Regions from separate parts of the Streptomyces camelliae genome, predicted to be linked through region 3. Evidence: riboswitches for the same ligand, from Rfam matches in the RefSeq annotation. Region 3 holds a riboswitch; each other region holds the start of a gene.
The links. A riboswitch is a leader RNA that binds a small molecule or an ion and turns the genes downstream of it on or off. The one in region 3 is predicted to bind cobalamin.
Positions count from the first base shown of each region.

Region 1: another riboswitch for cobalamin. It lies ahead of nicT (Nickel transporter NicT); the one in region 3 lies ahead of O1G22_RS32320 (cobalamin biosynthesis protein).
Region 2: another riboswitch for cobalamin. It lies ahead of O1G22_RS14475 (ribonucleoside-diphosphate reductase subunit alpha); the one in region 3 lies ahead of O1G22_RS32320 (cobalamin biosynthesis protein).

Region 1 covers NZ_CP115300.1:1,738,363-1,742,435, forward strand. Annotated here, with positions in the region: gene O1G22_RS08080 (M20/M25/M40 family metallo-hydrolase) at 1-436, opposite strand, end outside; gene O1G22_RS08085 (M55 family metallopeptidase) at 429-1,262, opposite strand; partial or broken gene O1G22_RS08090 (heavy metal translocating P-type ATPase) at 1,324-1,684, opposite strand; gene O1G22_RS08095 (ArsR/SmtB family transcription factor) at 1,755-2,141, opposite strand; cobalamin riboswitch at 2,222-2,412, shown strand; gene nicT (Nickel transporter NicT) at 2,440-3,549, shown strand; gene O1G22_RS08105 (hypothetical protein) at 3,797-3,970, opposite strand.
Region 2 covers NZ_CP115300.1:3,215,854-3,219,926, reverse strand. Annotated here, with positions in the region: gene O1G22_RS14475 (ribonucleoside-diphosphate reductase subunit alpha) at 1-2,250, opposite strand, end outside; cobalamin riboswitch at 2,377-2,501, opposite strand; gene mctP (monocarboxylate uptake permease MctP) at 2,653-4,073, opposite strand, start outside.
Region 3 covers NZ_CP115300.1:7,060,714-7,064,786, reverse strand. Annotated here, with positions in the region: gene O1G22_RS32335 (lysozyme) at 1-157, shown strand, start outside; gene O1G22_RS32330 (inorganic phosphate transporter) at 311-1,585, shown strand; gene O1G22_RS32325 (hypothetical protein) at 1,617-1,844, shown strand; cobalamin riboswitch at 1,965-2,106, shown strand; gene O1G22_RS32320 (cobalamin biosynthesis protein) at 2,206-3,159, shown strand; gene O1G22_RS32315 (cobyric acid synthase) at 3,156-4,073, shown strand, end outside.

The DNA.
Region 1 (4,073 bases), 5.3 Mb from region 3:
CCCGGCGGGGCCGTACGCCCAGCCGGGCCCAGGCACGCACGACGGCGAGGATCATCGCGTCCATGTTCTTCATGTCGACGGCGCCGCGGCCCCACACCACCCCGTCGCGGATCTCCCCGGAGAACGGGTGCACGCTCCAGTCGGCGGCCTCGGCCGGCACCACGTCGAGATGGCCGTGGACCAGCAGCGCGTCGGCGGCGGGGTCGGTGCCCTCGATCCGGGCGACGACGTTGGTGCGGCCCGGTGTGCGCTCCAGCAGCAGCGGCTCCAGGCCCGCGCCGGCCAGCCGTTCGGCGGCGTACTCGGCGGCGGGCCGCTCCCGGCAGTCCCCGCCGCCCCGGTTGGTGGTGTCGATGCGGATCAGACCGGAGGTGAACTCCACGACCTCGTCCAGCGCCTGAAGGTCGGTCTGCCGGTCGGTGTGCTGGTCAGCCATACTGCTCCTCCACGGCGGCGGAGACGATCGTGGTGACCGCCTTGAACGTCCTGATCCCCTCGTACATGGTGGCGCTGGTGTACGCCACCTTCCGCTCCCCGATGCGGGCGACCCCGGGGACGACGGTGGCGGCCATCGCCAGATGCTCGGCGTCGAACTCGACGGCGACGGTGAACGGCCCGGCCTCGACGGGTGCGTGGCGCACCGCGAGCCGGGCGGCCTCCTTCGCGGCGGCGCGGATGTCGGCGGCGGTGCGGGCCGGGGTCCGGCACACCGCCGCGTACCGCGACACATGGTCCTTGACGGCGACCTTCAGTGCCTCGGGGGCGTACCCGAGCGCGTCCTCGCAGGCCACGTCGTCGCCGGTGACGAGGACGACGGGGACGCCGTACTCGGCGACGACGTGCGCGTTGAGCAGACCCTCGCTGGCGCGGGCGTCGTTCAGCCACACGCCGGTGATCTGGTTGGCGAGGTAGGTGTGGGCGAGGACGCCCTCCATGCCGGCGCCGGCGTGGTAGCCGACGAAGGCGATGCCGTCGACGTCCCCGTACTGCACGCCCTCCACCATGGACAGCGCCTTGTGCCGGCCGGTGAGCATCTCGACCCGCTCGTCGAGCCGCTCCAGCAGCAGATTCCGCATGCTCCAGTGGGCCTCGTTGACGAGCACCTGATCGGCGCCGCCGTCGAAGAAGCCCCCCGCGGCGGCGTTCACGTCCGAGGTGAACATCGCCCGGCACCGCTCCCACTGCGGCGTCCCCGGCAGCACATCGGCCGGCCACGTGACCCCGGTGGCACCCTCCATGTCGGCACTGATGAGGATCTTCATGTTGCGTCACGTTACGCGCCGACGGGGGAACTTCCTACGAGGCGTCGATCCCAACTCAGGAGACCGCACCGGCCGGCCGCAGCACCGTCTCCTCACCCGGCCCGCCCGGCGCGGCCGTGACCCGGGCGCCGGTCATGTCGCCGGAGGTGAGCGTGCCGGTCACGTCCAGTACCACCACGTCGATGTGCTGAAGCCGTTCCCACGCCTGCGGCCCGCTGACCAGCACGCCCAGTTGCGCGCCCCGTCCGGCCGCGGCCATCAACGCGGTCGGCGTCGCCAACCCCCAGCGCACAGGGGCACGCCACGACCGGCACGGCCACGCACGCGGTGACAGCGGCCTGCGGATCCGCCCCGGCACCGAGCCGCAAGCCGAGTGTCGTCACGGCCGGCGCCCGTACGACGGGTACGAAGACTCCGGCCGGCCGAGTTCCGGATCGGGAAGGCGGCGCACGCCACATGCGGCATCCGGGTCGAACCCGGACCCATGAGCGTCTAGTGGGGCGGCAAGCCCTCGGCGCCCGTGTCGTGGGAGGACGCGCAGTGTTCCAGCAGCGCGGAAACCGGGCCGTCGACGAGCCGGTAGCGCACGATCCTGCCCTCCTTGTCGCCCTCGACGACGCCCGCGGCGCGCAGGAGGCGGAGCGCCTGGGAGACGGCGGTGTCCCGCATTCCGGTGGCGACGGCGAGGTCCGAGACGGCGATGGGGCCGGCCTCGTGGAGGGCGAGCAGCAGGGAGAGGCGTCCGGGGTCGGAGAGCAGGGAGAAGCGATCGGCCCAGGCACGTACGCGCTCGGGCTCGCCGACGGCGGCGATCGCATCGCAGACCCGGTGGCCGTCGATGGTGCGCTGCCCGGCACGTTCCGCGGGGACGAGATGCATGGCCTCATCATCGCAGCCGCACCGTTCCGGTCATCACACCTGCATAGTTGTGCAGTCTTGCAGCCCTTGACCGCGGCACTCTAGGGTGGGTGGGCCGTGGTGTTCGGGAAGACCGGTGACGGCCCCTCAGGGGGCTCAGTCCGGAGCGGCCCTCGCCACTGTGATCGGGAAGTTTCCGCCCCACGCATTGCCACTGGCCTCGCGGCCGGGAAGGCAGGGGCGGGCGCGTCGACCCGTCAGCCAGGAGACCGGCCACGGCATCACGAAGCTGATCCACGAGGTGCTGGAGCGTGACCGAATGACCGTGTCCTCAGGCGTGCCCGAAACCGCCGCCACCACGTCCTTCCGCTGGCGGCGCGAGGACACCGTCCGAACCGCGGGCCTGCTGGCCGTGATCGTCGCCCTGCATGTGGTGGCCTTCGGGATCCTCTTCGTTCTGGTGATCCCGCATCACTATGAGGTCGGCACCAAGGCGTTCGGGGTCGGCCTCGGCATCACCGCCTACACCCTCGGCATGCGGCACGCCTTCGACGCCGACCACATCGCCGCGATCGACAACACCACCCGCAAGCTGATGGCCGACGGCAAACGGCCGGTGTCGGTGGGCTTCTGGTTCGCGCTCGGGCACTCCAGCGTGGTGGTCGTCATGGCCGCGCTGGTCGCGGGAGGCGCGAAGCTCGCCGGCGCCCTGATGAACGACGGTTCCCGGACCCACCAGGTCCTCGGCACCGTCGGCACCACGGTCTCCGGCGGTTTCCTCTACCTCATCGCCGCCCTCAACCTCGTGGCGCTGTTCGGCATCGCCCGCGTCTTCAAGGCCATGCGCGCCGGGCAGTACGACGAGGCCGAGCTGGAGGCGCACCTGGACTCGCGCGGCTTCATGAACCGCATCCTGGGCCGGCTCACCAAGTCCGTCCGCCGCCCCGGCCAGATGTTCCCGCTCGGCTTCCTCTTCGGGATCGGCTTCGACACCTCGACCGAGGTGCTGCTTCTCGCCCTGGCCGGCAACGGCGCGGCCGCCGGTCTGCCCTGGTACGCGGTCCTGTGCCTGCCCCTGCTCTTCGCCGCCGGCATGAGCCTGTTCGACACCCTCGACGGCACCTTCATGAACTTCGCCTACCAGTGGGCCTTCTCGAACCCGGTCCGCAAGGTGTTCTACAACCTCACCATCACCGGTCTGTCCATCGCCGTCGCCTTCTTCGTCGGGACGATCGAGCTGGTCGGCGTCCTGCATGACAAGCTCGGCCTGAGCGATGGCGTCACCGGCTGGATCGCGGGCCTGAACCTGGACAACGTCGGCTACGTCATCGTCGGCCTGTTCGTCGTCGTCTGGGTCATGGCCATCGCCTACTGGCGCCTGGCCAAGGTCGAGGAGCGCTGGAACGCCCACACCACAGAGACCGGCTGACTCCTACGAGGCGGTGCCACCGGGCGGGCCGGCTCGGGCGGCCTGCAGCTCCAGCAGCGAGGCCGTCGCCGTCCAGCCGGTCGGCGATCTCGGGCCGGGGTGTGGCCGGGCAGGGTGAAGGCCGGTACGCCGGTCCGCTCGGCCGCCGGGCCCAGCCGCCGGCGACCCGGGACCTGGGCCAGGGCCTCCCGCGCGTAGGCCGTCAGCCGCGTCTCGTGGTCCGCCACCGCCGTGCGGTCGATGGCCGTCAGCCCGGGAGGTCCCAGCACATCGCGGTCCTGCTTCCGGCCGAGCCGCTGCCGGCGAGGTTCCGGCGGCCGTGCAGCAGCGCCGGCCTCTGCTCGGCCACCTGCTGCAGGTGCCGCTCCGCCAGGTCGAGGCTCGGACGGCGGTCGGTGACGATCTCGTCCCCGTTCTCCATGGACCGAGAACCTTGGGACCGCCCGGCTCACGTGGGCGGAGGCACGACCGCGAGCCGGGCGCACGGCCGGGAGGCTCGGGCCCCCTCCGCACCCTCGGCTGAG
Region 2 (4,073 bases), 3.8 Mb from region 3:
CGCCGGGCGCGAGCGCAGGTAGTACGTCGTCTTCAGGCCCGACTTCCAGGCGTACGCGTACATCGAGGAGAGCTTGCCGATGGTCGGCGTCTCCATGAAGAGGTTGAGCGACTGCGCCTGGTCCAGGAACGGGGTGCGGGCCGCCGCCATGTCGATCAGACCGCGCTGCGGGATCTCCCACGCCGTGCGGTACAGCGCCCGCACCTCCTCGGGGATCCACGCGAAGCCCTGCACCGAGCCGTTGCTGTCCCGCAGCGCCTCACGGGTGCGCGCGTCCCACACGCCGAGGTCCTTCAGGTCCTGCACCAGGTACGAGTTGACCTGGAGGAACTCACCGGACAGCGTCTCGCGCTTGAACAGGTTCGACACCTGCGGCTCGATGCACTCGTACACACCGGCGATGGAGGCGATGGTGGCCGTCGGCGCGATCGCGAGGAGCAGCGAGTTGCGCAGGCCGGTGCCGGCGATCCGCCCCCGCAGCGCGTCCCAGCGCTCCGGCCAGGTCAGCTCGACGTCGTAGTGGTCCGGGTGCAGCACACCCTGGGCGGTACGGGTCTTCTCCCAGGCCGGCAGCGGGCCGCTGCGCTCGGCGAGGTCGGCGGAGGCCTCGTACGCGGCGAGCATGATCCGCTCGGCGATCCGTGTGGACAGGGCCTTGGCCTCGGCGGAGTCGAAGGGCAGGCGCAGCTTGAAGAAGACGTCCTGCAGCCCCATCGCACCGAGGCCGACGGGACGCCACTTGGCGTTCGACCGTCCCGCCTGCTCGGTCGGGTAGAAGTTGATGTCCACGACCCGGTCGAGGAAGGTGACGGCGGTGCGGACGGTCTCGTCCAGCCGCTGCCAGTCGAGGTCCCCGTCGCTCACGAACGCGCCGAGGTTCACGGACCCCAGGTTGCAGACCGCCGTCTCGCCGTCGTCCGTGACCTCCAGGATCTCCGTGCAGAGGTTGGAGGAGTGGACCACGTGCCCGGGCAGGGCGGTCTGGTTGGCGGTGCGGTTGGCCGCGTCCTTGAAGGTCATCCAGCCGTTGCCGGTCTGCGCGAGCGTGCGCATCATGCGGCCGTACAGCTCACGGGCCGGGATGGTCTTCTTCGCGAGGCCCGCCTGCTCGGCCTTGCGGTAGGCGGCGTCGAACTCCGCGCCCCACAGGTCCACCAGCTCCGGCACGTCGGCGGGGGAGAAGAGGGACCACTGCTCGTCGGCGTTGACCCGGCGCATGAACTCGTCCGGGATCCAGTGCGCCAGGTTCAGGTTGTGCGTACGGCGGGCGTCCTCACCGGTGTTGTCCCGCAGCTCCAGGAACTCCTCGATGTCGGAGTGCCAGGTCTCCAGGTAGACGGCCGCGGCACCCTTGCGCCGGCCGCCCTGGTTCACCGCGGCCACCGAGGCGTCCAGGGTCTTCAGGAACGGCACGATGCCGTTGGAGTGCCCGTTGGTGCCGCGGATCAGCGAACCCCGGCTGCGGATCCGGGAGTACGACAGCCCGATACCGCCGGCGTGCTTCGAGAGCCGGGCCACCTGGTGGTAGCGGTCGTAGATGGAGTCCAGCTCGTCGAGCGGGGAGTCGAGGAGGTAGCAGGACGACATCTGGGGGTGCCGCGTACCGGAGTTGAAGAGCGTGGGGGAGGAGGGCAGGTAGTCGAGGCGGCTCATGAGCCCGTAGAGCGCGGCGACTTCGTCGACCGAGCGGTCGCTGTCGTCCTCGGCGAGACCGGCGGCGACCCGGAGCATGAAGTGCTGGGGCGTCTCGATGACCTTGCGGGTGATCGGGTGCCGAAGGAGGTAACGGCTGTGCAGGGTGCGCAGGCCGAAGTAGCCGAAGCGGTCGTCGGCGTTCGGGTCGACCAGCGCGTCGAGGCGGGCCGCGTGCAGCCGCGCGAACTCGGCGGTGCGGTCGGCGATGAGGCCCTCGCGGTGGCCGACGGCGACGGACTCGGTGAAGGAGGTCACGCCCTGCGAGGCGGCCTCGGCGCGGATGGAGAGGGTCAGCAGCCGGGCGGCCAGTTTCGAGTAGGCGGGGTCCTCGGAGATGAGCCCGGCGGCGGCCTCGGTGGCCAGTTCGCGCAACTCCGCCTCGTCGGCCCGGGCGGACCGGCCGCGCAGCGCGGCGGCGGCGACCCGGCCGGGGTCGGCGTCGGGGAGGTCGGCGGTCAGCTCGGTCAGGGTCCGCAGCAACGCGGTACCGGGACCGTCGGTGTCCTCGGTGTGCAGGCCGCTGACTGAAGCCGGATCTGCTGGCGCGATGGTCACGTGGGGCTCTCCCTCGCTCGGCACGGGGGCCTTGCGGAGGGCAGGGGGCAGCCACGAGCGCGCACGCGTCGCGTCCACCGGCCCATTCCACGAGGCCCGGACGTCGGAAGGCACCCGGGCCGGACGGCCGGGCGCGTGCTGCCGGCAGGTCCTCGGACTGACTCCTGTGTGCGGATGCGCACAAGTACACCGTTGCGGGACAGTTCCGGATTCGCACCGGATTCCCCTGCGGCGACAGCGAGGATGAGCATACATCTAGTGCCGGGCTGTCGTGGCACCCCCAGATGTTGTGTCACACGTCAACAGTCCGCGCGTTGGTATGTCAACGGGCCGCCGTTCGTACGTCAACGGGCCGCCGTGGGTTCGTCCCTCGGCGGCCCGCTGCGGATCGGCTGTGGCGCTTCAGTGTGCGGCGCCGGCCAGTTCGGTCTGGACGCCCGGGTCGCCCGCGTCCGCCGTGTAGTCCTCCGGCCTGGTCTCATCCAGGCCCTCGGGGGCCTTCAGGGCCCTCAGGACGAGGGTGAGGACCACCGTGACCGCCACGTTGAGCACGAACGCGGTGAAGCCGATGTAGCCGATCTCACCGATGCCCGGGATCTCCTTCGCCGAGCCGCCGAAGTGCTTCTGGGCCGGGGAGGCGACCCCGTACGCGGCGAACGTGCCGTAGATCATGCCGACCGCCCAGCCGGCGAGCAGGGCCCAGCGGTGGAACCAGCGGGTGAACAGGCCGCCGACCAGGGCCGGGAAGGTCTGCAGGATCCAGATGCCGCCCAGGAGCTGGAAGTTGATGGCGACCGTCTTGTCCATGGTGAGGACGAAGACCAGGGCGCCGACCTTCACCAGGAGCGACACGAACTTGGAGACCTGGGCCTCCTGCTTCGGCGTGGCGTCCGGATTGATGAAGTCCCGGTAGATGTTGCGGGTGAAGAGGTTCGCCGCCGCGATCGACATGATGGCCGCCGGGACCAGCGCGCCGATGCCGATGGCCGCGAAGGCCACGCCCGCGAACCAGGACGGGAACATGTCCTCGAACAGCTGAGGGATCGCCAGCTGCCCGTTCTTGACCTTCACTCCGGCCGCGATCGCCATGAAGCCCAGCAGGGCCAGCAGGCCGAGCATGAGGGAGTACAGCGGCAGGATCGTGGTGTTGCGGCGGATCACGTCACGGCTCTTGGACGACAGGGTCGCGGTGATCGAGTGTGGGTACATGAACAGCGCGAGGGCGGAGCCCAGTGCCAGCGTGGCGTACGTCCACTGGCCCGCCTCCGGGGGCGCGAGCGCGCCGCGCGGCTTGCCCGTCGCCGGGTTGACCTGGCTGAACGCGTGCGCGGCCTTGGCGAAGATGTCGTCGAAGCCGCCCAGCTTGATCGGGATGTAGATGATCGCCACCGCGATGACGATGTAGATCAGGGCGTCCTTGACGAACGCGATCAGGGCGGGCGCGCGCAGACCGGACGAGTAGGTGTAGGCCGCCAGGACGCCGAAGGCGATGAGCAGCGGCAGGTCCCGGACGAACCAGTTGCTGCTGCTGTCCCCGCCGACGCCCATCACGTCCAGCACCGCCTGGATGCCGACGAGCTGGAGCGCGATGTACGGCATCGTCGCCAGGATGCCGGTCAGTGCCACGGCCAGGGACAGGCCCTTGGAGCCGAAGCGGCCGCGCACGAAGTCCGAGGTCGTCACATAGCCGTGCTTGTGGGACACCGACCACAGGCGGGGCAGGAAGGTGAAGATCAGCGGATAGACGAGGATCGTGTACGGCACCGCGAAGAAGCCGGACGCGCCCGCCGCGTAGATCGCCGCCGGTACGGCGACGAAGGTGT
Region 3 (4,073 bases):
GATCGCCCGGCACGGCACCGCCGGACCAGGGACGCTGCCGGGCGGCTGGCGGTACTGGACGTTCTGGCAGTACGGCACCGAGGGCACCTTTCCGGGTGACCAGAATCTCTTCAACGGGCCGGCCGACCGGCTGCGGACCTTCGCGCGCGGCCAGTAGCCAAGGGGCGCCTGGGTCCCGAGCGACACAAGACGGCAAGCGGAATCCCACCCGCCCTCTCCGGACATCGCCACGCCTGCCCCAGTTCACCTTCCGTTCACCCAGGTTGCCTACGGTCGTCCAGCCAATGACCTCGAACGATTGCCTGGGTAAATGGAAAGCTTCTCGCTGATCCTCGCGATTGTGGTGGTAACCGCACTCGCGTTTGATTTCACGAACGGTTTCCACGACACCGCCAACGCGATGGCCACCACCATCTCGACAGGCGCCCTGAAGCCCAAGATCGCAGTTGCCATGTCGGCCGCCCTGAATCTGGTGGGCGCCTTCCTCTCCGTGGAGGTCGCGAAGACGATCTCCAAGGGTCTCGTCGACGAGAAGGGGATCCGTCCCGAGGTCATCTTCGCCGCCCTGGTCGGCGCGATCCTCTGGAACCTGCTGACCTGGCTGGTGGGCCTGCCGTCCAGTTCCTCGCACGCCCTGATGGGCGGCCTGATCGGCGCCACGGTCGCCTCCGCCGGCTTCGGCGCCGTGCACGGCGACGTGCTGGTGACCAAGGTGCTCCTCCCGGCGGTCGCCGCACCGCTCGTCGCCGGCGTCGCGGCCCTGCTGTCCACCCGCCTGTCCTACGGCATCGGCGGCACGGCCGAGGGCGAGGCCACCCGCAAGGGCTACCGCGTCGGCCAGATCGCCTCCGCCGGCCTGGTCTCCCTCGCCCACGGCACCAACGACGCCCAGAAGACGATGGGCATCATCACCCTCGCGCTGATCGCGGGCGGCTCCCTCGCCCCGGGCTCGAACCCTCCCACCTGGGTGATCCTCTCCGCGGGCCTGGCCATCGCGCTCGGCACCTACATCGGCGGCTGGCGCATCATCCGCACCATGGGCACGGGCCTGACGGACCTGGAGCCGCGCCAGGGCTTCGCCGCCCAGACCAGCGCCGCGACCGCCATCCTGGCCTCCTCCCACCTGGGCTTCTCCCTCTCCACCACGCATGTCGTCTCCGGCGCGGTGATGGGCACGGGCCTCGGCCGCAAGGGCGGTGTGGTCCGCTGGTCCACCGCGACCCGCATGGCCATCGCCTGGGTCCTCACCCTTCCGGCCGCCGCGCTGGTCGGCGCGGGCGCCGAGTCCGTCACGGACCTCGGTGACTGGGGCACCGCCGCGGTCGCCGTCTTCCTGGTCGCCGCGAGCGCCGCGATCTGGAAGATCTCCCGCCGCGAGGTCGTGGACCACACCAACGTCGTCGAGGAGACCGAGGAGCCGGCCGGCGTGGTGACCACCGCCATCGCCGCCGTCACCCCGCCCCCGGCGGGCACGATCGGCGAGGACCTGACGGCCACGATCGCCTCCCCGGCCGCCGCCGCACCGGTCGCCCCGGCCACCCCGGCCGCAGCCACCTCGGCCACTCCGCCGGCCGCCACCGTCTGACCCCGGCCACCCGGTTACCGAAGGAAGCATCATGAAGATCGACTGGTCGGCCATCGGCTCCGTCTTCGGCGTCAGCCTCGCGGTCACGGTGGGCCTGGTGGCCGTGTTCACCCTCGGGGTGAGCGCTCTGGCGCGGCGTGAGAAGGCGGCGGCCCAGGGCAACTCCGCGGCCCTCGCCGTCACCGGCGCCTACGTCTGCTTCGCGGCCTGCGCGGCGGCGGTGGCGTACGGCATGTATCTGATCGTGGCGAAGGTCTGACCACACCTCGGCAGGGCTCCTCTCCGGCTCGTTCCGGAGAGGAGCCCTGCCGCATGTCCGGACCCGGGCGATGTGGGGATCGGCACACTCTCCCCCTGCAGGTCAACGGCAAGTTGACGGCCGTTCCGGACACGTGGTGGACTGCCCAGGCCATGTACGGCGGCAGGAGAGGAAGCCGGTGCGAATCCGGCGCGGTCCCGCCACTGTCACCGGGGAAGAACCCCCGGGAGCCAGGAACTCTCACCGCCGAATCTCCGTCGAACCAGGGCGCGGACACCCTGAGTGAGGACAACGATCGCCATGCCCGGCTGCCGAAGGACCCCTGTCAGGCCCGCTCCTGTACCCACGGCCGGCTGAGCCCATGGGTGCCGATCGCTCCTACGCGTACGGCGCCGCCGCCGGCCTTCTCGGGGACCTGCTCCTCGGCGATCCGCGCCGCGGGCATCCGGTCGCCGTGTTCGGGCGGGCGGCCACGGCCGTGGAAGGCGCGTTGTGGCGCGACCACCGCGGCTGGGGCGCGCTGCACACCGTCGTGTGCGCGGGCGGCGCCGTCGCCCTCGGCACGGTAGCCGCGCGCGCCGTACGCCCCTCCCCCGCCGCCTCCGCCGCGCTGACCGCCGCCGCCGTCTGGGCGGTCGTCGGCGGCACCTCGCTGGCCCGCGAGGCCGGCACGATCGGGCGGGCGCTGCAGGCCGGGGACATCGAGGCGGCCCGTGCCCGGCTGCCCCATCTGTGCGGCCGGGACCCGCAGGCGCTGGACGCCGACGGGATCGCGCGGGCCGTGGTCGAGTCCGTCGCCGAGAACACCTCCGACGCCGTCGTGGGCGCGCTGGTGTGGGGTGCGGTGGCCGGGGTGCCGGGGCTGCTCGGGTTCCGGGCCGTCAACACCCTGGACGCGATGGTGGGTCACAAGTCCCCTCGCCACCGCCGCTACGGCTGGGCCTCCGCCCGCCTCGACGACGTGGCCGGCTGGCCGGGGGCCCGGCTGACCGCCGTACTCGCCGCCGCTGCCGGTCCCGACCCGCGGGGTGCCCTGCGCGCCTGGAAGGCCGACGCCGGCATGCACCCGAGCCCCAACGCCGGGCCCGTGGAGGCCTCCTTCGCGGGCGCGCTCGGCGTGCGCCTCGGCGGCACCCTCTCCTACGGCGGCCGCGTCGAGCACCGGCCCGTCCTCAACGGGGACATGGGCCGGGCCGTCCGGGTCACCGACATCGACCGGGCCGTACGGCTCTCCCGCCGCGTCGGCCTCCTCGCGCTCGGCACCACGGTCGCCGCGCGCCTCCTCGTCAAAAGCCTGAAGGGACGTGGGAAGTGAACGGGGGACTCCTCGTCGCCGGCACCACCTCCGACGCCGGCAAGAGCGTCGTGACGGCCGGGATCTGCCGGTGGCTGGTGCGTCAGGGGGTGAAGGTCGCGCCGTTCAAGGCGCAGAACATGTCGCTCAACTCCTTCGTGACCCGTCAGGGCGCGGAGATCGGCCGGGCGCAGGCCATGCAGGCCCAGGCGTGCCGGATCGAGCCGACCGCGCTGATGAACCCCGTGCTGCTCAAGCCGGGCGGCGAGCAGAGCAGCCAGGTGGTGCTGCTGGGCAAGCCGGTCGGCGAGCTGAGCGCACGCGGCTACCACGGCGGGCGGCAGCAGAAGCTCCTCGGCACGGTGCTGGACTGTCTGGCCGAGTTGCGGGGCACGTATGACGCGGTGATCTGTGAGGGGGCGGGCAGCCCGGCCGAGATCAATCTGCGCCGGACCGACATCGTGAACATGGGGATCGCGCGGAACGCGCGGCTGCCCGTGCTGGTGGTGGGGGACATCGACCGCGGGGGCGTCTTCGCCTCCTTCTTCGGCACCGTCGCCCTGCTCTCGCCCGAGGACCAGGAGCTGATCGCGGGGTTCCTGGTGAACAAGTTCAGGGGCGATGTCTCGCTGCTGGAGCCGGGGTTGGAGATGCTCCAGGGCCTGACCGGGCGCGGGACGTACGGTGTGCTGCCGTTCCGGCACGGGCTCGGCATCGACGAGGAGGACGGGATGGGGGTCCCCCCGCGCGAGCGAAGCCGAGCGTGGGGGAGTGTCTCGCTGCGCGGGACCGTCCGGGAGTCGGCCGTCACTCCCCCGGTCGGCGAGGACGTGCTGCGGGTCGCCGTGTGCGCGATCCCGCTGATGTCCAACTTCACGGACGTGGACGCGCTGGCCGCCGAACCGGGCGTCGTGGTGCGGTTCGTGGACCGCCCG